3 regions of the Weizmannia sp. FSL K6-3076 genome follow, and region 2 is predicted to be linked to each of the others. Evidence: a T-box and tRNA genes for the amino acid it is inferred to sense, from the RefSeq annotation. Region 2 holds a T-box; the other regions hold tRNA genes.

Region 1 (7,611 bases), 1.2 Mb from region 2:
ATTAATCATTTTTTAACACTCCAGCCTTTCTTAGTTTTAACATTTTATAAAATCCTTGCATTTAATTTTTTCCGAACCTGTTAGCATCCTTGCCAAATCTAGGAATTTTGCTTATTCAGCAAGCCCTAATTATGCACAATTTTATTACCGCCGTCAATATATTTTTAAAATTTTTAAAAAATTATTATCAGGTTAGTAATATAATCAGATTCAAAAGGTAAATCTTTGTCGTTTTTCTTATGGAAATTTTTATATCTCCCTTATTTACACATTCAAAAAGGCCAGCTGATTCAGCTGGCCTTCTGTTTGCCCGGCAACGTCCTACTCTCGCAGGGGGAAACCCCCAACTACCATCGGCGCTGGAAAGCTTAACTTCCGTGTTCGGGATGGGAACGGGTGTGACCTTTCCGCCATCATCACCGGACCTGTATAATTTTTGGGATGTGTTCCCTGAAAACCGGATGGGAGAAAAAACTGTAAACGGAGAATAGCTTTGGTTTCTAACTTTAAAAATTGTCTAGCTCCAGCGCCTATCGGCTAGCGTATTTCTGCGCTTTCTCCCTACGATAAGCGGGCATCGGCTCGCCTTTAGGGGCTCGCCGTGTTTCCTTTATCTCAGTCGAAAGCTCCGAAATCCATACGCCGATGACCAAGGCGCTTCCGCTTTTCTATTGTCCAGCTCCGGTGCCTAGCCCCTCGAGGTCGAATAACCCGCCCGTCACGGAGCCAAAAGACGGCTCCATGCCGGTCAGAACATTCGCTTGTCGGGGCTAAACAAGGCACCTCCGCTTTTCTGTTTGGTTAAGTCCTCGATCGATTAGTATCCGTCAGCTCCACGCGTCGCCGCGCTTCCACCCCGGACCTATCAACCTGATCATCTTTCAGGGATCTTACCAGTATAAACTGTGGGAAATCTCATCTTGAGGGGGGCTTCATGCTTAGATGCTTTCAGCACTTATCCCTTCCGCACATAGCTACCCAGCGATGCCTTTGGCAAGACAACTGGTACACCAGCGGTGCGTCCATCCCGGTCCTCTCGTACTAAGGACAGCTCCTCTCAAATTTCCTGCGCCCGCGACGGATAGGGACCGAACTGTCTCACGACGTTCTGAACCCAGCTCGCGTACCGCTTTAATGGGCGAACAGCCCAACCCTTGGGACCGACTACAGCCCCAGGATGCGATGAGCCGACATCGAGGTGCCAAACCTCCCCGTCGATGTGGACTCTTGGGGGAGATCAGCCTGTTATCCCCAGGGTAGCTTTTATCCGTTGAGCGATGGCCCTTCCATGCGGAACCACCGGATCACTAAGCCCGACTTTCGTCCCTGCCCGACTTGTAAGTCTCGCAGTCAAGCTCCCTTATGCCTTTACACTCTGCGAATGATTTCCAACCATTCTGAGGGAACCTTTGGGCGCCTCCGTTACCTTTTAGGAGGCGACCGCCCCAGTCAAACTGCCTGCCTGACACTGTCTCCCACCCCGGTAAGGGGTGCGGGTTAGAATTTCAATACAGCCAGGGTAGTATCCCACCGATGCCTCCGCCGAAGCTGGCGCTCCGGTTTCCAAGGCTCCTACCTATCCTGTACAAGCTGTACCAAAATTCAATATCAGGCTGCAGTAAAGCTCCATGGGGTCTTTCCGTCCTGTCGCGGGTAACCTGCATCTTCACAGGTACTATAATTTCACCGAGTCTCTCGTTGAGACAGTGCCCAGATCGTTACACCTTTCGTGCGGGTCAGAACTTACCTGACAAGGAATTTCGCTACCTTAGGACCGTTATAGTTACGGCCGCCGTTTACTGGGGCTTCAGTTCAGAGCTTCGCCTTACGGCTAACCCCTCTCCTTAACCTTCCAGCACCGGGCAGGTGTCAGCCCCTATACTTCGCCTTGCGGCTTCGCAGAGACCTGTGTTTTTGCTAAACAGTCGCCTGGGCCTATTCACTGCGGCTTCCCGGGGCATACACCCCAAAAAGCACCCCTTCTCCCGAAGTTACGGGGTCATTTTGCCGAGTTCCTTAACGAGAGTTCTCTCGCTCACCTTAGGATTCTCTCCTCGCCTACCTGTGTCGGTTTGCGGTACGGGCGCCTTTCACCTCACTAGAGGCTTTTCTTGGCAGTGTGGAATCAGGAACTTCGGTACTAAAATTTCCCTCGCCATCACAGCTCCGCCTTGGCGCGAAGGATTTGCCTCCGCACCGGCCTAACTGCTTGGACGCGATCAACCAGTGTCGCGCTTGCCCTATCCTCCTGCGTCCCCCCATCGTTCAAACGGTGAAGAGGCGGTACAGGAATATCAACCTGTTGTCCATCGCCTACGCCTTTCGGCCTCGGCTTAGGCCCCGACTAACCCTGAGCGGACGAGCCTTCCTCAGGAAACCTTAGGCATTCGGTGGAAGGGATTCTCACCCTTCTTTCGCTACTCATACCGGCATTCTCACTTCTAAGCGCTCCACCGGTCCTTCCGGTCCGGCTTCAACGCCCTTAGAACGCTCTCCTACCACGGACACCATACGGTGTCCATCCGCAGCTTCGGTGATACGTTTAGCCCCGGTACATTTTCGGCGCAGCGTCACTCGACCAGTGAGCTATTACGCACTCTTTAAATGATGGCTGCTTCTAAGCCAACATCCTGGTTGTCTAAGCAACGCCACATCCTTTTCCACTTAACGTATACTTTGGGACCTTAGCTGGCGGTCCGGGCTGTTTCCCTTTCGACCATGGATCTTATCACTCACAGTCTGACTCCCAAGCATAAGTTTTTGGCATTCGGAGTTTGTCTGAATTCGGTAACCCGATGAGGGCCCCTCGTCCAAACAGTGCTCTACCTCCAAAACTCTTCGCTTGAGGCTAGCCCTAAAGCTATTTCGGAGAGAACCAGCTATCTCCAAGTTCGATTGGAATTTCTCCGCTACCCACACCTCATCCCCGCACTTTTCAACGTGCGTGGGTTCGGGCCTCCAGCAAGTGTTACCTTGCCTTCACCCTGGACATGGGTAGATCACCTGGTTTCGGGTCTGCGGCCTCATACTCTTTCGCCCTGTTCAGACTCGCTTTCGCTGCGGCTCCGCTTCTTCAGCTTAACCTTGCATGAGACCGTAACTCGCCGGTTCATTCTACAAAAGGCACGCCATCACCCGTTAACGGGCTCTGACTACTTGTAGGCACACGGTTTCAGGATCTCTTTCACTCCCCTCCCGGGGTGCTTTTCACCTTTCCCTCACGGTACTGGTTCACTATCGGTCACTAGGGAGTATTTAGCCTTGGGAGATGGTCCTCCCGGATTCCGGCGGGATTCCTCGTGTCCCGCCGTACTCAGGATCCACTCGGGAGAGAACGAAGTGTCAGTTACAGGGCTTTTACCTTCTCCGGCAGGCCTTTCCAGGCCGCTTCACTTAACCTGTTCTTTTGTAACTCCCATATGAGTGTCCTACAACCCCGGAAGGCAAGCCTTCCGGTTTGGGCTGTTTCCTGTTCGCTCGCCGCTACTTGGGAAATCGCAATTGCTTTCTCTTCCTCCGGGTACTGAGATGTTTCAGTTCCCCGGGTGTGCCCTTCCTGCCCTATGGATTCAGGCAGGAATCCTGTCCGATTAAAGACAGGGGGTTTCCCCATTCGGAAATCTCCGGATCAAAGCTTACGTACAGCTCCCCGGAGCATATCGGTGTTTGTACCGTCCTTCATCGGCTCCTAGTGCCAAGGCATTCACCGTGCGCCCTTTCTAACTTAACCATAAAAAGGTTTAAATCCAAAAATAAGCGATTCTCGGTTTACTTGGTTTGTTTCTCCTATCCGGTTTTCAAAGAACACATTTATAAAGGTGGAGCCTAGCGGGATCGAACCGCTGACCTCCTGCGTGCAAAGCAGGCGCTCTCCCAGCTGAGCTAAGGCCCCAATCATTAAGGAATGGTGGGCCTGAATGGACTTGAACCATCGACCTCACGCTTATCAGGCGTGCGCTCTAACCAGCTGAGCTACAGGCCCTTAATGAAAGGAAATATAAGGAAGGATTGAACCTTCAAAACTGAACAAAACGGAAACGTCAAACTTGATTTTGGAAAACGAAGTTTTCCTTTTATTCCTTAGAAAGGAGGTGATCCAGCCGCACCTTCCGATACGGCTACCTTGTTACGACTTCACCCCAATCATCTGTCCCACCTTCGGCGGCTGGCTCCGTAAAGGTTACCTCACCGACTTCGGGTGTTACAAACTCTCGTGGTGTGACGGGCGGTGTGTACAAGGCCCGGGAACGTATTCACCGCGGCATGCTGATCCGCGATTACTAGCGATTCCGGCTTCATGCAGGCGGGTTGCAGCCTGCAATCCGAACTGGGAATGGTTTTCTGGGATTGGCTTAACCTCGCGGTCTCGCAGCCCTTTGTACCATCCATTGTAGCACGTGTGTAGCCCAGGTCATAAGGGGCATGATGATTTGACGTCATCCCCACCTTCCTCCGGTTTGTCACCGGCAGTCACCTTAGAGTGCCCAACTGAATGCTGGCAACTAAGGTCAAGGGTTGCGCTCGTTGCGGGACTTAACCCAACATCTCACGACACGAGCTGACGACAACCATGCACCACCTGTCACTCTGTCCCCCGAAGGGGAAGGCCCTGTCTCCAGGGAGGTCAGAGGATGTCAAGACCTGGTAAGGTTCTTCGCGTTGCTTCGAATTAAACCACATGCTCCACCGCTTGTGCGGGCCCCCGTCAATTCCTTTGAGTTTCAGCCTTGCGGCCGTACTCCCCAGGCGGAGTGCTTAATGCGTTAGCTGCAGCACTAAAGGGCGGAAACCCTCTAACACTTAGCACTCATCGTTTACGGCGTGGACTACCAGGGTATCTAATCCTGTTTGCTCCCCACGCTTTCGCGCCTCAGCGTCAGTTACAGACCAGAGAGCCGCCTTCGCCACTGGTGTTCCTCCACATCTCTACGCATTTCACCGCTACACGTGGAATTCCACTCTCCTCTTCTGCACTCAAGCCTCCCAGTTTCCAATGACCGCTTGCGGTTGAGCCGCAAGATTTCACATCAGACTTAAGAAGCCGCCTGCGCGCGCTTTACGCCCAATAATTCCGGACAACGCTTGCCACCTACGTATTACCGCGGCTGCTGGCACGTAGTTAGCCGTGGCTTTCTGGCCGGGTACCGTCAAGGCGCCGCCCTGTTCGAACGGCACTTGTTCTTCCCCGGCAACAGAGTTTTACGACCCGAAGGCCTTCTTCACTCACGCGGCGTTGCTCCGTCAGACTTTCGTCCATTGCGGAAGATTCCCTACTGCTGCCTCCCGTAGGAGTTTGGGCCGTGTCTCAGTCCCAATGTGGCCGATCACCCTCTCAGGTCGGCTACGCATCGTTGCCTTGGTGAGCCGTTACCCCACCAACTAGCTAATGCGCCGCGGGCCCATCTGTAAGTGACAGCAAAAGCCGTCTTTCCTTTTTCCTCCATGCGGAGGAAAAAACTATCCGGTATTAGCCCCGGTTTCCCGGCGTTATCCCGATCTTACAGGCAGGTTGCCCACGTGTTACTCACCCGTCCGCCGCTAACCTTTTAAAAGCAAGCTTTTAAAAGGTCCGCACGACTTGCATGTATTAGGCACGCCGCCAGCGTTCGTCCTGAGCCAGGATCAAACTCTCAGTAAAGATGTTTGATAAAAGCTCAAAAAGAATTTGACGTTTCGTTTTGTCCAGTTTTCAAGGAACAATCGCTTTGTTTTTCAGCGACTTTTATATCATACCACGACGCAACCAACATGTCAACTACTTTTTTAAGAAGTTTGATGCCGGATGCGGCGACGAAAACTATTATACTAGTATAACGAAGTGTAGTCAATCCCTTTTTTTATATGCCTGCTTTTTCGTGGGCGCCCATGCTTCTTTCAGCCTAAGCTTCTAGTTTCTTCGAATGAACATAAAAAATACGCCAAAGAAATGATGGATCATTTCTTTGGCGCTGGTTGTCTGCTGATGGCGGTTCGAGCGCTGCTTTTGTCAAGACAGAATCCATGTCTGGATGACAGTCAGGCCGATCACCCCGGGTATGCCGAGCAGCCCGGAAACGGATACGGTGGCTGCATTGATTGGGACATGCAGTCCGTACCGGCCGCCCACTTGGTTTAAAAAGAAAAGGAGTATAGCCCCGATGATGGCTTTGATGCATAACTTTCCCGCCCATCGCAGCGGTTTGGTTAAAGCTGCGGAAAACAGCAGCAAAAGGATCAGGCCGACAATCGCAATAATGATGATGGTTGAGCTCAAGTGAATCACCCCTTTTTTCCAGCTGCTTTATTTTTATGAAGGAGTTGTCCAAAAAAGAACTTGAGCCGTGCTACCCTTACTGGAGGCGGATGTTTCTTCTTTTCACTTCCCGAAAAAGAAACACATACTTCGCTTCGGCCACTTTGGTGCGGTAGTAAAGTTCTTCGTTAAATTCAAAACTTAGATGCTGGAGGGCGTTTTGCTGTACCCATTCATTTTTTACGTTTGTGACCAAATCGAGAAGAAGCGCATCGTATTCTTTCCTGAGTTTTTGCTTCTTGCTGAACATTGTATCCACCCCGTGTCAGGTTAAATTTCTCTTCGGCCTTCCAGTGCTTTTGATAAGGTGACTTCGTCGGCGTACTCGAGATCTCCGCCCACTGGCAACCCGTGTGCAATCCGTGTCACTTTAATGCCGGACGGTTTTAAAAGCCGCGAAATATACATGGCTGTTGCTTCGCCTTCGATATTTGGATTGGTTGCAAGAATCACTTCTTGGACGGTTTCATCGCGCAGGCGTTTGAGCAGATCCGGCACACTGATGTCTTCAGGGCCGATTCCGTCCATTGGAGAAATGGCACCATGCAGAACATGGTAAAGGCCGTTGTATTCTTTCATTTTTTCCATGGCAATGACGTCTTTCGGCTCCTCGACAACGCAGATCACGCTTCTGTCGCGGCGCGGATCGGCACAAATATAGCACGGATCTGTATCGGTGATATGCCCGCAAACAGAACAGTACGTCAGGTCCCGTTTCGCATCGACAAGCGCCTTGGCAAATGCAAGGACGCTGTCTTCCTTCATATCAAGAACAAAAAATGCCAGCCGGGCCGCGGTTTTCGGCCCAATGCCTGGCAGTTTCATGAAGCTTTCCATTAATTTTGTGATTGGTTCAGGGTATTGCATTGTTGATCACACCTTTAAAATCCCGGAATATTGAAGCCTTTCGTGTACTTGCCCATTGTCTGCTCTGTCAGCTGTTCGGCTTTATCCAGGGCGTCATTGGTGGCGACAAGGATCATGTCCTGCAGCATTTCAACATCGTCCGGATCAACGGCTTCTTCGTTGATGCGCACTTCAAGCACTTTTTTATGGCCGGAGACGACAACGGTTACCATGCCGCCGCCTGCCGTACCCTCCACTTTCTGTTCGCCAAGCTGTTCCTGTGCCTCCATCATTTCTTTTTGCATCTTTTGCATTTGTTTCATCATTTTTTGCATATTGCCCATATTGCCCATTCCTCGCATATGAAACCCTCCAGTTTTAGTCTTTTATTTCAATTAATTCAGGCCCAAACAATTTGATTGCTTCGGTTACAACCGGATCTTCCTGCGGTTTTTCTTCCTCTGCTTCTTCTT
Region 2 (7,611 bases):
CCTCGGACACTTGTTTTAAAATTTCATTGGAAACCCGGACATCTGCCTGATAGTCAACGGAAGCGACCCACAAGCGGATAATGTCAGCCCCCAGCTGTTCAACCACTTTGCCAGGCAAAATCGTATTGCCGAGCGATTTGCTCATCTTCCGGCCTTCGCCGTCCAGCACAAACCCATGGCTTAAAACGCCGTCGTACGGAGCGTGCCCTGTTACCGCCACACTGGTAATAAGCGATGAGTTAAACCAGCCGCGGTACTGGTCGGAACCTTCAAGGTACAAATCAGCCGGCCGTTTCAAGCCTTCCTGTGCAGCCAGCACGCCCTGATGGGAAGAACCGGAATCGAACCAGACGTCCATAATATCCGTTTCTTTTTTAAATACGCCGTTTGGACTCGCCGGATGCGTAAAGCCTTCCGGAAGCAGGTCTTTCGCTTCCCGTTCAAACCAGACGTTTGATCCGTGTTCGCGGAACAGGTCGGATACATGCTGGATGGTTTCTTCCGTGATGATCGCTTCGCCGTTTTCCGCGTAAAAAACAGGGATCGGCACACCCCATGCACGCTGGCGGGAGATACACCAGTCGCCACGGTCGCGGATCATGTTATGCATCCGGAGTTCGCCCCATACAGGCGTCCATTTGACCTCTTCAACGGCTTTCAAAATGTCATCGCGGAACATATCAACCGATGCGAACCATTGCGATGTTGCCCGGAAAATTACCGGTTTTTTCGTCCGCCAGTCATGCGGGTACGAGTGCGTTAAAAATTTCAATTTTAAAAGCGCACCTGCCTGATCCAGTGCTTCACAGATCGGTTTGTTGGCTTTGTCGTAAAACAATCCTTCAAAACCGGGCGCGTCTTTTGTCATCATGCCTTTGTCATCTACAGCACAAATCACATCAAGCCCGTATTTTTTGCCGATGAGAAAGTCATCTTCCCCGTGTCCAGGTGAGGTATGGACGCATCCTGTCCCGCTGTCGGTTGTGACGTGGTCGCCGAGCATGACGAGCGAATCGCGGCCGTACAGCGGATGTTTTGCGACAATGTACTCCAGCTTTTTCCCCGGAACCGTTTGAACGACTTCCGCGTTTTCCCATTCCAAAACGCCGCTTACTTCTTCGAGCAAGGCTTCGGCAATCAGGTATTTCTTGCCGTCCACTTTTACGACAACATAGTTGATCTCCGGATTGACGGCAATGCCGAGGTTTGACGGAATGGTCCAAGGTGTCGTTGTCCAGATGACGATTTTCGTATCCGTATCAAGCACGCCTTTTCCGTCTTTTACGTCGAACGCAACATAAATCGATGGCGATTTAATGTCTTTGTACTCAATTTCTGCATCTGCAAGCGCGGATTCGCTGGAAGGGGACCAGTATACCGGCTTCAGGCCTTTGTAAATATAGCCTTTTTTCGCCATTTCCCCGAATACTTTAATTTGCTCGGCTTCATACGCGGGCCGGAGCGTTAAGTACGGATTTTCCCAGTCGCCGCGCACGCCGAGCCGTTTAAACGCTGTCCGCTGACGGTCGATTTGCTCATGGGCATATTTTTCGCACAGTTTCCTGAATTCGGCAACCGACATCGATTTCCGGTCCACACCTTTTTTTGTCAGTTCCTGCTCTATAGGCAACCCGTGCGTATCCCAGCCCGGTACATAAGGGGCATGGTAACCTGTCATTGATTTGAACCGGTTGATGATGTCTTTCAATGTTTTATTCAGGGCGTGGCCCATATGAAGATCGCCGTTTGCATACGGAGGCCCGTCATGGAGCACAAACAAGGGCCTTCCTTCCGTGCGTTTCATCACCTTTTGATAAATATCCATTTCTTCCCATTTTGCCTGGATTTGCGGCTCTTTTTTCGGCAAATTTCCACGCATCGGGAAATCCGTTTTCGGCATTAAAAGTGTATCTTTGTAATCCATGCTGATCCTCCTGCCTTTTGCATATTGTATTTTGAATTTTTCGTTATGTTCAGCCTTGCCAAAAATCCAATAAAAAAACCTTCCCATCCCCAAAATAGGGACGAGAAGGTTCCCGCGGTACCACCCTAGTAGGCATCCAATATGCCCGCTCGACATCCGTAACGTGGAAGGTCCCGCTTAACTCTACTGGCCTTTTCGGCGTTCAAGGCAAGAACTCAAGGGGGATGTTCAGGCTGCGCGCTTTGCCGGGCTCGCACTGTCCCCGGTTCGCTTGGAAAGCTTTCACAACCCTACTGCCCTGTCATCGTTTTTTCGTATACAGTATTGAATGTATTCCATTATAGTGGACCGTGTTCGGATTCGTCAAGTTTGATTTGCTTCTTCTTCTTCCAGTTCAAACTCCGTAGCATCGACTTCAAATTCCATCAGCTTTTCCCAGTCATCGCTATCAATCAGGTCAAGCTGCGCCTCAATCAGCATTTTAAAGCGCGTCCGGAAGACTTTCGACTGTTTTTTCAGCTCTTCGATTTCGAGCGCAATTTTTCTTGCTTTCGAAAGGGCTTCATTGACAATCCGGTCGGCATTTTTTTCCGCCTCGCGGATGATCAGCTTCGCTTCTTTCTGGGCATTGCCCTTTACTTCTTCCGCCGCTTCCTGGGCAACAACAATCGATTTATTTAAAGTTTCCTCAATGGAAGAAAAATGGCTCAGCCGTTCGTTTAGCGATGCTACTTTATCTTCCAGGTTTTTCTTTTCGCGGATCAGCATTTCGTAATCTTTTATCAGCTGGTCAAGGAATTCATTTACTTCATCTTCATCATAGCCGCGAAACCCTTTGCTGAACTCCTTATTATGTATATCTAAAGGCGTTAAAGGCATGTGGCCACCTCCTGTTCAATTTGCCTTTCGATTGCAAGATTCCCTTCTTTTATATATTATAATGGAATTCGACGATTTTTTGGGAAAATCCTGCTAATCAATCAAATTATTTTAAAATCCCTGCCACCATTCGCCATTTTTCTTTCTTCGTTTTGCCTTCCACCCGGATGAGCCGACTTCTCCCGTATCCCCTGGTTGAAAAAGTATCGCCTTCCCCGCACTGGAACGCCGGGTCTTCCACTGTTTTCCAGTTCACTTTCACAAGCCCGTGCTCAATCAGCATCCGCGTTTTCTGCCTTGAAATGTTATAAACGGCGGACAAAATCGCGTCAAGGCGGAGCGAACTGACGGTGGCTTGTTTTTCAAGCCAGTGTTGTTGCTGCCGGATGGCCTGATCCAACTGCATTTTCGTAAGGGTAACCGGCGTTTTTCCAATTTGCCGGAATTCCATTTGAATAAAGTCCGAAAGTTCCGCTGCCACGAAAAACTGAATGCGCCCTTCCCCGATTAAAATATCCCCGAATTTTTCGCGTTTCAGGCCGAGCGCCATCAGCGAACCAAGCACATGTTTATGTTCAAAGGAAACAAATTTGGCAGGGTAATGGACTTCGAATAAGGCAAGATGGAAGTCGTCCTCATCCGGAGAAAAATAGTCAGGAAAAAGCAGCATTCTTTTCCGCTCACTCTCTCTGTATCCGCCAAAAGCCCGGACAGAGACTGCGCCGTGGTTTCCGATCACCGTGTTGACAATTCTCTGCATGCGCGGATCCAAAAAATCCGTCAGTTCAGGGGCATACGCATCTTCCACGTATTGTTTCCAGGTCAGCACCTGGTCAATAAATTCCTTTTCATCCGGCCGGAAATGCTGGTAAATCGATTCCATTTGTCTGACTCCTTTTAAAAAAAGGAACTGCACAGTCCCTTTTTCTGAAAATGGCTCTTTTTACATGAACCATGAAAAAATTTCCGCAATGCCGGCTCTTGCCAAATCCAGGACAAAAAAAGCGACGATCGGAGAAATATCAATCATGCCGATCGGTGGAATGATTCTGCGGAAAGGGTCGAGATAAGGTTCCGAAACGCGCGCAAACAAACGCCCGATGTCGGTGTCCCTGAGATTAAACCACGACATAAAGATATAAATCAGGAGAATGTAAGAGTAAATTCTCATGAGAAGCAGAATGATCTTTAAAATTGAAAATAAAATTGGATCCATCCGGTTTATGGCCACCTCGTATCGTCATATTCCTGTCCCTGCAGGAATTCAGAAATTTTTCCGGAAACTTCTACGTTATCCGGCGTACAAAGAAAAATATTGCTGCCGACTCTCTGGATATCGCCTGCAATGGCATACACCGTTCCGCTCAGAAAATCGACAATCCGCTTCGCCTGGTCATGCGGCATGCTTTGCAAATTGACGACCACCGCGCGCCTGTTTTTCAAATGGTCGGCAATTTCCTGTGCATCGGCATATACCCGCGGTTCCACCAGAATGACTTTTGAAGACTTTTGGACGCTTTGCAGGCTGACCACATTTTGCCGCGCATGCCGGACCGGTTTCTCAGCGGGCTGCTCGGGTTCTTCATACTCTTTTTCCATCATTTCTTCTTCCTGGTCTTCGTATTCATCATCAAGCAAAAAGAATGACTTAAATTTCGTTTTCAGTCCCATTCCATTACACCTCCGTTTGTTTTCCCTTATCCGACAAGCGCAGTGCCGATTCTGACAAAAGTCGCCCCTTCTTCTACTGCAATTTCAAAGTCGTTGGACATCCCCATCGACAATTCGCGGCACGGAGCGTAATCCAAATGCAGTGATTCAATGTCCTGCTGCAGTTGTTTCAGCCCGCGGAATGTGCGCCGGATGACGTCCTCATCTTCCGTAAGCGGCGCCATCGTCATCAGACCCGCAACGCGAATATGCGGAAAATCCTTCAGTTTGCGGACAAAATCCACCACTTGCCCGGGCGCCATCCCGTGTTTCGATTCTTCCCCGGAAACATTCACCTGAATAAAGCAATTGATTTCTTTATCCAATTTTGCCGCCCTTTTTTCGATTTCCTCTGCAAGGCTCAGACGGTCCAAAGAGTGTATGTAGCTGACTTTATCAATAATGTTTTTGACTTTCCTTGTCTGCAGCGTCCCGATAAAATGCCAGACGGGACGGTTTCCGAGCGCCTCGTATTTTTTTAGAAGACCGTCATCGCGGTTCTCGCCTAAATGCTGAATGCCTGCTTCCAGTGCCTCTTTTGCTCTTTCTGTTGTGACATATTTCGTTACTGCAATGATTTCCACATCCCCGCGGCTTCTTCCTGCCCTTTGGCACGCTTTTTCAATTTTTTCGTTGATGCGCGCGAGGTTTTCCGATACTTTCATTTCTCCGGTGCTCCTTTTATCCCAATAAAGCCAAGCATTCTCCCGGTAGCGCCGTGATCGCGCCGGTGCGAAAAAAAGTCTTCTTCACAACTGCTTGTGCACAGGCTGCTGATTGCGATCCGGCTTTCCGGAATGCCTGCCTGCTGTAATATGATTTTGTTTAACTGCTTTAAATCAAGTGCATACTGGCCGGGTGATTTTTCCACGTACGGTAATTTTTCTTCTTTGCCAGTCCAAGGGCGGACAGCCTGGATGACACGGTCATCAACAAGATAGCATTCGCCGCAAATGGACGGCCCGATGGCGACTTCTATTTCATCAAGCGGCACGCCATCCTTTACCCATTTTTCAACCATTTTAGCCGCAATCCCGCGGGTGGTTCCTTTCCACCCGGCATGTGCGATCCCGACGCGCCCGTACTTCGGTGCGAAAAAGAAAACCGGCACACAGTCCGCAAACGCCAGCACAAGCAATATTTCTTTTTCATCGGTGTACAATCCGTCCGTATGCGGAAAAGAGGAACGGTAATCAGCCGCCCCCTTGCCGGCGTCTTTGCGCGTGACCCGTTGCACATGGTCTTCATGCGTTTGTTCGGCGCCGATCCAGTTTGATAAAGGGAATCCGGCCGCACTTGCAATGATCTCCCGGTTTTTCCTGACCGATTCAGGATCGTCGTTCACATGGAAAGCAAGGTTTAAACTGCCGGGAAAATTTGTGCTTGCGCCGCCGTTTTTCACTGTAAATCCGGCACATATCCCGTTTTTTTGCCAAGCGCCGACAGTATAATACACGGCCTGTGTTTTTATAAACGGTTCTCTCATCTCACCCTCACCCGGTTCTCTTTTGTACTATTATACCTTTTTATCCATATGTCTTCTATAGATTTTAGCATTCAATACGTTTTTTTCCGTACTGATTTTATTTATAGCGAATTTCATCAAAATTCTCTACTTTTTAGCTTGAAAACGGGGATCATCCGGAAATCCCCCGGATGTAACAGGTTTGTAACGCAACTAATAAACAGATGTTACCTTTCTGTTATATTAGACTGCTATTCTATCAATAACAAATCACTTACATAACAGAGGTAATGAATTTGAAGAAAACTTTAGTATCACTACTGACTGTTTGTATGTTGTCTATTGGGACGGGCCATGCATTTGCAGCAACAACGACATATACGGTGAAGCCGGGAGATTCATTATATAAAATCGCCAGTAAATATCATGTGACCGTGGCGCAGTTGAAAAGCTGGAACCACTTGAGGTCAAATGTGATCCGGGTGAAGCAGAAGCTGAAAATCCAGACGAAAACGCCTGCAAAAAAAGTTTCATCTTCGTCTTCTTCTTACCGCACGATAACGGTGAAAGCAACAGCTTATACAGCGGGTTCCGGCGGCGGGATTACGGCGACCGGCTTCAACTTAAAAAAACATCCTTCCGCAAAAGTGATTGCGGTCGATCCAAAGGTGATCCGGCTCGGTTCGAAAGTGTACGTTCCGGGTTACGGGATGGCTGTTGCCAGTGATACCGGCGGGGCTATCAAAGGGAAAAAAATTGATGTCTTTATTTCAAGTAAAAAGAAAGCCCTCCAGTGGGGCCGCAAAACGGTGACAATTAAAGTGTATAAGTAAAAAAACGGCTGCGCGGCCGTTTTTTTCTTTGTCAGGCCGCGCTTATTTTCTTGGTTCCTGCAGTTGCTGCTGTGTATAGGCCGACTCTTTAAACCTGACGAGGATCACATCGGCGCCGATTTTGACGATGTTGCTCCACGGGATGACCACTTCGTCCTCTTTTCCAAATAAGCCGAACATTTTCCCCGATGAGCCGCCGACAATGATGCTTTCAATTGTGCCATTATCCAGATTGATATCAATATCTTCCACGTTTCCGAGTTTTCTGCCGTCCGATATGCTGACAACATCTTTCACTTGAAAATCCGAAATTCGGACCATCTGCTCTCCCCCCTGCTGTCTTTCCGCCATGTAATACAAGTTTATGCACGGGGGGAGGTTTTTACGAATAGAAAAGCGGAGGCGTTGCCGGACAAGGATTTCAAAGCCCCCTTTAATAAAGGGGCGGAAATCCATACGCCGACGGGCAAGCGCCCTCCGCTTTTCTTATTGTCCAGCTCCGGCTCCTAGCGGCTAGCGGATTTTTGCGTCTTCTCCTTTCGATAAGCGGGCATCGATTCGCCTGTCGGCTCATCGTGTTTCCTTTATCTCGGTCGAAGACTACAAAATCCGTACGCCGCTGTACAGTCGCCTCCGCTTTTCTTTGTCCAGCTGCGGGCGCTGTCGGCTAGTGAATTTCCAGTCCCCTCCCCTACGATAAGTCAACATCGGCTCGTTCCTCGCCGTGTTTCCTTTATCTCAGTTCGGGGACTATGAAATTCATACGCCGACGAGCAAGCGCCCTCCGCTTTTCTTACTAC
Region 3 (7,611 bases), 2.3 Mb from region 2:
CTTCCACCCCGGACCTATCAACCTGATCATCTTTCAGGGATCTTACCAGTATAAACTGTGGGAAATCTCATCTTGAGGGGGGCTTCATGCTTAGATGCTTTCAGCACTTATCCCTTCCGCACATAGCTACCCAGCGATGCCTTTGGCAAGACAACTGGTACACCAGCGGTGCGTCCATCCCGGTCCTCTCGTACTAAGGACAGCTCCTCTCAAATTTCCTGCGCCCGCGACGGATAGGGACCGAACTGTCTCACGACGTTCTGAACCCAGCTCGCGTACCGCTTTAATGGGCGAACAGCCCAACCCTTGGGACCGACTACAGCCCCAGGATGCGATGAGCCGACATCGAGGTGCCAAACCTCCCCGTCGATGTGGACTCTTGGGGGAGATCAGCCTGTTATCCCCAGGGTAGCTTTTATCCGTTGAGCGATGGCCCTTCCATGCGGAACCACCGGATCACTAAGCCCGACTTTCGTCCCTGCTCGACTTGTAAGTCTCGCAGTCAAGCTCCCTTATGCCTTTACACTCTGCGAATGATTTCCAACCATTCTGAGGGAACCTTTGGGCGCCTCCGTTACCTTTTAGGAGGCGACCGCCCCAGTCAAACTGCCTGCCTGACACTGTCTCCCACCCCGGTAAGGGGTGCGGGTTAGAATTTCAATACAGCCAGGGTAGTATCCCACCGATGCCTCCGCCGAAGCTGGCGCTCCGGTTTCCAAGGCTCCTACCTATCCTGTACAAGCTGTACCAAAATTCAATATCAGGCTGCAGTAAAGCTCCATGGGGTCTTTCCGTCCTGTCGCGGGTAACCTGCATCTTCACAGGTACTATAATTTCACCGAGTCTCTCGTTGAGACAGTGCCCAGATCGTTACACCTTTCGTGCGGGTCAGAACTTACCTGACAAGGAATTTCGCTACCTTAGGACCGTTATAGTTACGGCCGCCGTTTACTGGGGCTTCAGTTCAGAGCTTCGCCTTACGGCTAACCCCTCTCCTTAACCTTCCAGCACCGGGCAGGTGTCAGCCCCTATACTTCGCCTTGCGGCTTCGCAGAGACCTGTGTTTTTGCTAAACAGTCGCCTGGGCCTATTCACTGCGGCTTCCCGGGGCATACACCCCAAAAAGCACCCCTTCTCCCGAAGTTACGGGGTCATTTTGCCGAGTTCCTTAACGAGAGTTCTCTCGCTCACCTTAGGATTCTCTCCTCGCCTACCTGTGTCGGTTTGCGGTACGGGCGCCTTTCACCTCACTAGAGGCTTTTCTTGGCAGTGTGGAATCAGGAACTTCGGTACTAAAATTTCCCTCGCCATCACAGCTCCGCCTTGGCGCGAAGGATTTGCCTCCGCACCGGCCTAACTGCTTGGACGCGATCAACCAGTGTCGCGCTTGCCCTATCCTCCTGCGTCCCCCCATCGTTCAAACGGTGAAGAGGCGGTACAGGAATATCAACCTGTTGTCCATCGCCTACGCCTTTCGGCCTCGGCTTAGGCCCCGACTAACCCTGAGCGGACGAGCCTTCCTCAGGAAACCTTAGGCATTCGGTGGAAGGGATTCTCACCCTTCTTTCGCTACTCATACCGGCATTCTCACTTCTAAGCGCTCCACCGGTCCTTCCGGTCCGGCTTCAACGCCCTTAGAACGCTCTCCTACCACGGACACCATACGGTGTCCATCCGCAGCTTCGGTGATACGTTTAGCCCCGGTACATTTTCGGCGCAGCGTCACTCGACCAGTGAGCTATTACGCACTCTTTAAATGATGGCTGCTTCTAAGCCAACATCCTGGTTGTCTAAGCAACGCCACATCCTTTTCCACTTAACGTATACTTTGGGACCTTAGCTGGCGGTCTGGGCTGTTTCCCTTTCGACCATGGATCTTATCACTCACAGTCTGACTCCCAAGCATAAGTTTTTGGCATTCGGAGTTTGTCTGAATTCGGTAACCCGATGAGGGCCCCTCGTCCAAACAGTGCTCTACCTCCAAAACTCTTCGCTTGAGGCTAGCCCTAAAGCTATTTCGGAGAGAACCAGCTATCTCCAAGTTCGATTGGAATTTCTCCGCTACCCACACCTCATCCCCGCACTTTTCAACGTGCGTGGGTTCGGGCCTCCAGCAAGTGTTACCTTGCCTTCACCCTGGACATGGGTAGATCACCTGGTTTCGGGTCTGCGGCCTCATACTCTTTCGCCCTGTTCAGACTCGCTTTCGCTGCGGCTCCGCTTCTTCAGCTTAACCTTGCATGAGACCGTAACTCGCCGGTTCATTCTACAAAAGGCACGCCATCACCCGTTAACGGGCTCTGACTACTTGTAGGCACACGGTTTCAGGATCTCTTTCACTCCCCTCCCGGGGTGCTTTTCACCTTTCCCTCACGGTACTGGTTCACTATCGGTCACTAGGGAGTATTTAGCCTTGGGAGATGGTCCTCCCGGATTCCGGCGGGATTCCTCGTGTCCCGCCGTACTCAGGATCCACTCGGGAGAGAACGAAGTGTCAGTTACAGGGCTTTTACCTTCTCCGGCAGGCCTTTCCAGGCCGCTTCACTTAACCTGTTCTTTTGTAACTCCCATATGAGTGTCCTACAACCCCGGAAGGCAAGCCTTCCGGTTTGGGCTGTTTCCTGTTCGCTCGCCGCTACTTGGGAAATCGCAATTGCTTTCTCTTCCTCCGGGTACTGAGATGTTTCAGTTCCCCGGGTGTGCCCTTCCTGCCCTATGGATTCAGGCAGGAATCCTGTCCGATTAAAGACAGGGGGTTTCCCCATTCGGAAATCTCCGGATCAAAGCTTACGTACAGCTCCCCGGAGCATATCGGTGTTTGTACCGTCCTTCATCGGCTCCTAGTGCCAAGGCATTCACCGTGCGCCCTTTCTAACTTAACCATAAAAAGGTTTAAATCCAAAAATAAGCGATTCTCGGTTTACTTGGTTTGTTTCTCCTATCCGGTTTTCAAAGAACACATTTATAAAGGTGGAGCCTAGCGGGATCGAACCGCTGACCTCCTGCGTGCAAAGCAGGCGCTCTCCCAGCTGAGCTAAGGCCCCGATCATTAAGGAATGGTGGGCCTGAATGGACTTGAACCATCGACCTCACGCTTATCAGGCGTGCGCTCTAACCAGCTGAGCTACAGGCCCTTAATGAAAGGAAATATAAGGAAGGATTGAACCTTCAAAACTGAACAAAACGGAAACATCAAACTTAATTTTGGAAAACGAAGTTTTCCTTAATTTCCTTAGAAAGGAGGTGATCCAGCCGCACCTTCCGATACGGCTACCTTGTTACGACTTCACCCCAATCATCTGTCCCACCTTCGGCGGCTGGCTCCGTAAAGGTTACCTCACCGACTTCGGGTGTTACAAACTCTCGTGGTGTGACGGGCGGTGTGTACAAGGCCCGGGAACGTATTCACCGCGGCATGCTGATCCGCGATTACTAGCGATTCCGGCTTCATGCAGGCGGGTTGCAGCCTGCAATCCGAACTGGGAATGGTTTTCTGGGATTGGCTTAACCTCGCGGTCTCGCAGCCCTTTGTACCATCCATTGTAGCACGTGTGTAGCCCAGGTCATAAGGGGCATGATGATTTGACGTCATCCCCACCTTCCTCCGGTTTGTCACCGGCAGTCACCTTAGAGTGCCCAACTGAATGCTGGCAACTAAGGTCAAGGGTTGCGCTCGTTGCGGGACTTAACCCAACATCTCACGACACGAGCTGACGACAACCATGCACCACCTGTCACTCTGTCCCCCGAAGGGGAAGGCCCTGTCTCCAGGGAGGTCAGAGGATGTCAAGACCTGGTAAGGTTCTTCGCGTTGCTTCGAATTAAACCACATGCTCCACCGCTTGTGCGGGCCCCCGTCAATTCCTTTGAGTTTCAGCCTTGCGGCCGTACTCCCCAGGCGGAGTGCTTAATGCGTTAGCTGCAGCACTAAAGGGCGGAAACCCTCTAACACTTAGCACTCATCGTTTACGGCGTGGACTACCAGGGTATCTAATCCTGTTTGCTCCCCACGCTTTCGCGCCTCAGCGTCAGTTACAGACCAGAGAGCCGCCTTCGCCACTGGTGTTCCTCCACATCTCTACGCATTTCACCGCTACACGTGGAATTCCACTCTCCTCTTCTGCACTCAAGCCTCCCAGTTTCCAATGACCGCTTGCGGTTGAGCCGCAAGATTTCACATCAGACTTAAGAAGCCGCCTGCGCGCGCTTTACGCCCAATAATTCCGGACAACGCTTGCCACCTACGTATTACCGCGGCTGCTGGCACGTAGTTAGCCGTGGCTTTCTGGCCGGGTACCGTCAAGGCGCCGCCCTGTTCGAACGGCACTTGTTCTTCCCCGGCAACAGAGTTTTACGACCCGAAGGCCTTCTTCACTCACGCGGCGTTGCTCCGTCAGACTTTCGTCCATTGCGGAAGATTCCCTACTGCTGCCTCCCGTAGGAGTTTGGGCCGTGTCTCAGTCCCAATGTGGCCGATCACCCTCTCAGGTCGGCTACGCATCGTTGCCTTGGTGAGCCGTTACCCCACCAACTAGCTAATGCGCCGCGGGCCCATCTGTAAGTGACAGCAAAAGCCGTCTTTCCTTTTTCCTCCATGCGGAGGAAAAAACTATCCGGTATTAGCCCCGGTTTCCCGGCGTTATCCCGATCTTACAGGCAGGTTGCCCACGTGTTACTCACCCGTCCGCCGCTAACCTTTTAAAAGCAAGCTTTTAAAAGGTCCGCACGACTTGCATGTATTAGGCACGCCGCCAGCGTTCGTCCTGAGCCAGGATCAAACTCTCAGTAAAGATGTTTGATAAAAGCTCAAAAAGAATTTGACGTTTCGTTTTGTCCAGTTTTCAAGGAACAATCACATCTTGTGACGACTTTTATATCATAACATATCCGGCAGCTTGTGTCAACAAAAAAAGCAAATCAACAAGCAACCATAAAAAGCACAATTTCTATTATACTCGTTATGCAGTAAATTGCAAGTACTTTTTTCGGTTCGCGCAACAAAATCCTATACAATGCACAAAATCTAAATAAATTGAACTTAAGGTTTTTACGTAAAATCAATTATGCTCCGGATAGATATTGTTTCTGGCAATACATAAAGTAATAAATTTATCTCTCCTGAAGGCTTCCGCTGGTACGACAATAAATACGGCATCGGTGTCTAAGGGTTATCCAAACAAAATATAATAAGGCTTCTATTTTGGCCGGTTTCTGCTTTTCAAACCTCACCGGATTAATTCTGTAATAAACAAATCAGGCCGGCTTTCCAAATCCACCATTTCATTGCTGCTTAAAATTTTTACAAGCGGTTTAATGGGAGCGGACGGTTTCATGTAAAGCACTTCTGCTTCTTCATTGTTGGATAAAAAGACCTTTGATCCAATCGTTAAATGGGCAACAAGGCTAATTAATGCATGGATCACAGCAATATCGAACTCTCCGAAGTGATCCTCCAGCAGCTCTTCAATGGCCTGAAACGGGATTTTCTTCTTTTTATAAATATGGTCGCATACGATGGCATGGTATACATCCGCAACGGCAACAATTCTTGACAGGATCGGAATTCTGTCCGGTTTTTCACCAAATGGATAGCCGCTTTTGTCAAGACGTTCATGATGCTGTAAAATTGCGAGTTTCGTTTCGGATTTCAAAAGGGGCGAGTGCTGGACCATTTTTAGCCCGTATACAGGATGGTTCCTGATTTCTTCGTATTCTTCTTCTGTTAAGGAGGCTGATTTTCTCAGCAAAGGCGCAGGGATTTTTGCCATGCCGGCATCTGCGAGGCAGCCCGCCAATGCAGCCTGATAGCAAGTTCCCTTCCCGAGTTGCAGTTTTTGGGCGATTGCGCCGCTTAACAGTCCGACCGAGACGGCATGATGATAGATGTATTCCTCTTTTGTTGCATATTGATGAATAATGCGGATTTTCCCGGGATCCTGTTCGATCAATTCAAAAAGCGGAATAAAAAAATCCCTCACTTCCCCTACACTGACTTTGGAACCGGACTGCCAGCTTTGAAACATTTTCTTGTAACTGCCAACCGCAGCCGTGTACTGCTCCCGGAATGCTTCTGGCACTGTTGCCGTTTCCTGACTTTCTTCCCTCGTGCTCTCTTTCGTCTCTTTACGGCTATTGGAACGGCCCACATCCACTTCTTCTATCCCGAATGCTTTCAAAATATGAATCATTTTCTGCGTTAAAAGGGTTCCTTTTGGCATAATGGGGTGAGCCGTTTTCCCCATAACATCCTCAGCCAAACAATAGCCGGGGACGAGATCGACTACTTTTATCTTCAAGTTTTTCTCCCTCCGTCAACAAGCAACTGTGCTGCCCATATTTTATCAAAAAAAAGAAGCATTGTGTGCAATGCTTCCTGAGATTTCTTATTCCTCCCCGGTTTCTTCCACCGGATCCACATGATTTTCTTCTTCATCTTTTTCCACTTTTGCGACTGTCGCAACATATTCTTCGTCACCAAGACGGATCAGTTTGACACCCATTGTATTTCTGCCGAGCACCGAAATATCCCCGACAGCCATCCGGATCAGCACGCCGCCTGCTGTAATGAGCATGATGTCTTCTTCTCCCGTTACCGTCTTCACAGCAACAAGTGGCCCGTTCTTGCTTGTGATATTGCAGGTTTTCAAACCTTTTCCGCCCCGGCTCTGGATGCGGTACTCGCTTCCCTTTGTCCGTTTTCCATAGCCGTTTTTGGTCACAATAAGCACATCATCGTTTTCTTCCAGAATCTCCATGCCGACCACTTCATCATCGCCGCTTAAGGTAATGCCTTTTACCCCTGTTGCCGACCTTCCCATTGAACGGACATCCGTTTCGGGAAATCTGATCAGCATGCCGTTCTTCGTACCGATAATGATTTCTTTATGGCCGTCCGTCAGTTTTACGGAAATCAGCTCATCTTCTTCTTTCAGATGAATGGCAATCAGGCCGTTCGTCCGGATATTGGCAAATTCAGTTACAGGCGTGCGTTTTGAAATGCCTTTTTTTGTGGTAAAAAATAAAAACCAGTCTTCTACGAAATCTTCCACACGGATCATCGTATTGATCCATTCATCCCTGTCAATTTCAAGCAGGTTGACAATCGGAATGCCTTTTGCCGTTCTGCCGTATTCCGGGATTTCGTATCCTTTCTTCTTATAGACTTTTCCTTTATTTGTGAAGAAAAGGATCGTATCATGTGTTGATGTCGTTAAGAGATGTTCAACAAAATCGTCTTCATTCGTGCCCATCCCCTGCACGCCGCGGCCGCCGCGTTTCTGACTCCGGTACGTCGAAATCGGCAGGCGTTTGATATAGCCGTTATGGGTCAGGGTGATGGCGATGCTTTCCTGCGGGATCAAATCCTCGTCCTCAATCTGGTCAACGCTTGCTGCTATAATTTCCGTGCGCCGTTCATCATTAAACCGTTCTTTAATTTCGAGCAGCTCTTCACGGATGATTTCAAGCACTTTTTCTTCATCTGCCAAAACGGCTTTCAGTTCTGCAATCAGTTGGATCAAGCCCCGGTATTCTTCTTCAATTTTTTCGCGTTCCAGTCCGGTCAAACGTTGCAGCCGCATATCGAGAATTGCCTGTGCCTGCTTTTCGGAC

What was found. A T-box is a leader RNA that pairs with one kind of tRNA and senses whether it is charged. The one in region 2 lies ahead of ileS (isoleucine--tRNA ligase), so its partner is inferred to be a tRNA-Ile.
Region 1: it has a tRNA-Ile gene. The T-box ahead of ileS (isoleucine--tRNA ligase) is inferred to sense a tRNA for this amino acid. The anticodon was not compared.
Region 3: it has a tRNA-Ile gene. The T-box ahead of ileS (isoleucine--tRNA ligase) is inferred to sense a tRNA for this amino acid. The anticodon was not compared.

What each region holds. Positions count from the first base shown of each region.
Region 1 is NZ_JBBOWU010000001.1:15,629-23,239, reverse strand. Features, by position in the region: gene NSS95_RS00120 (DUF3969 family protein) at 1-9, opposite strand, end outside; rRNA gene rrf (5S ribosomal RNA) at 309-424, opposite strand; rRNA gene NSS95_RS00110 (23S ribosomal RNA) at 798-3,730, opposite strand; tRNA gene NSS95_RS00105 (tRNA-Ala) at 3,820-3,892, opposite strand; tRNA gene NSS95_RS00100 (tRNA-Ile) at 3,906-3,982, opposite strand; rRNA gene NSS95_RS00095 (16S ribosomal RNA) at 4,085-5,638, opposite strand; gene NSS95_RS00090 (pro-sigmaK processing inhibitor BofA family protein) at 5,987-6,253, opposite strand; gene NSS95_RS00085 (YaaL family protein) at 6,330-6,542, opposite strand; gene recR (recombination mediator RecR) at 6,563-7,159, opposite strand; gene NSS95_RS00075 (YbaB/EbfC family nucleoid-associated protein) at 7,174-7,500, opposite strand; gene dnaX (DNA polymerase III subunit gamma/tau) at 7,517-7,611, opposite strand, start outside.
Region 2 is NZ_JBBOWU010000001.1:1,204,673-1,212,283, reverse strand. Features, by position in the region: gene ileS (isoleucine--tRNA ligase) at 1-1,924, opposite strand, end outside; T-box leader at 2,018-2,238, opposite strand; gene NSS95_RS05505 (DivIVA domain-containing protein) at 2,288-2,803, opposite strand; gene NSS95_RS05500 (YlmH family RNA-binding protein) at 2,910-3,686, opposite strand; gene NSS95_RS05495 (YggT family protein) at 3,747-4,019, opposite strand; gene NSS95_RS05490 (cell division protein SepF) at 4,025-4,474, opposite strand; gene NSS95_RS05485 (YggS family pyridoxal phosphate-dependent enzyme) at 4,501-5,178, opposite strand; gene pgeF (peptidoglycan editing factor PgeF) at 5,175-5,999, opposite strand; gene NSS95_RS05475 (3D domain-containing protein) at 6,275-6,811, shown strand; gene NSS95_RS05470 (YlmC/YmxH family sporulation protein) at 6,854-7,132, opposite strand; gene sigG (RNA polymerase sporulation sigma factor SigG) at 7,608-7,611, opposite strand, start outside.
Region 3 is NZ_JBBOWU010000001.1:3,509,129-3,516,739, reverse strand. Features, by position in the region: rRNA gene NSS95_RS16625 (23S ribosomal RNA) at 1-2,882, opposite strand, end outside; tRNA gene NSS95_RS16620 (tRNA-Ala) at 2,972-3,044, opposite strand; tRNA gene NSS95_RS16615 (tRNA-Ile) at 3,058-3,134, opposite strand; rRNA gene NSS95_RS16610 (16S ribosomal RNA) at 3,237-4,790, opposite strand; gene NSS95_RS16605 (HD-GYP domain-containing protein) at 5,226-6,296, opposite strand; gene gyrA (DNA gyrase subunit A) at 6,384-7,611, opposite strand, start outside.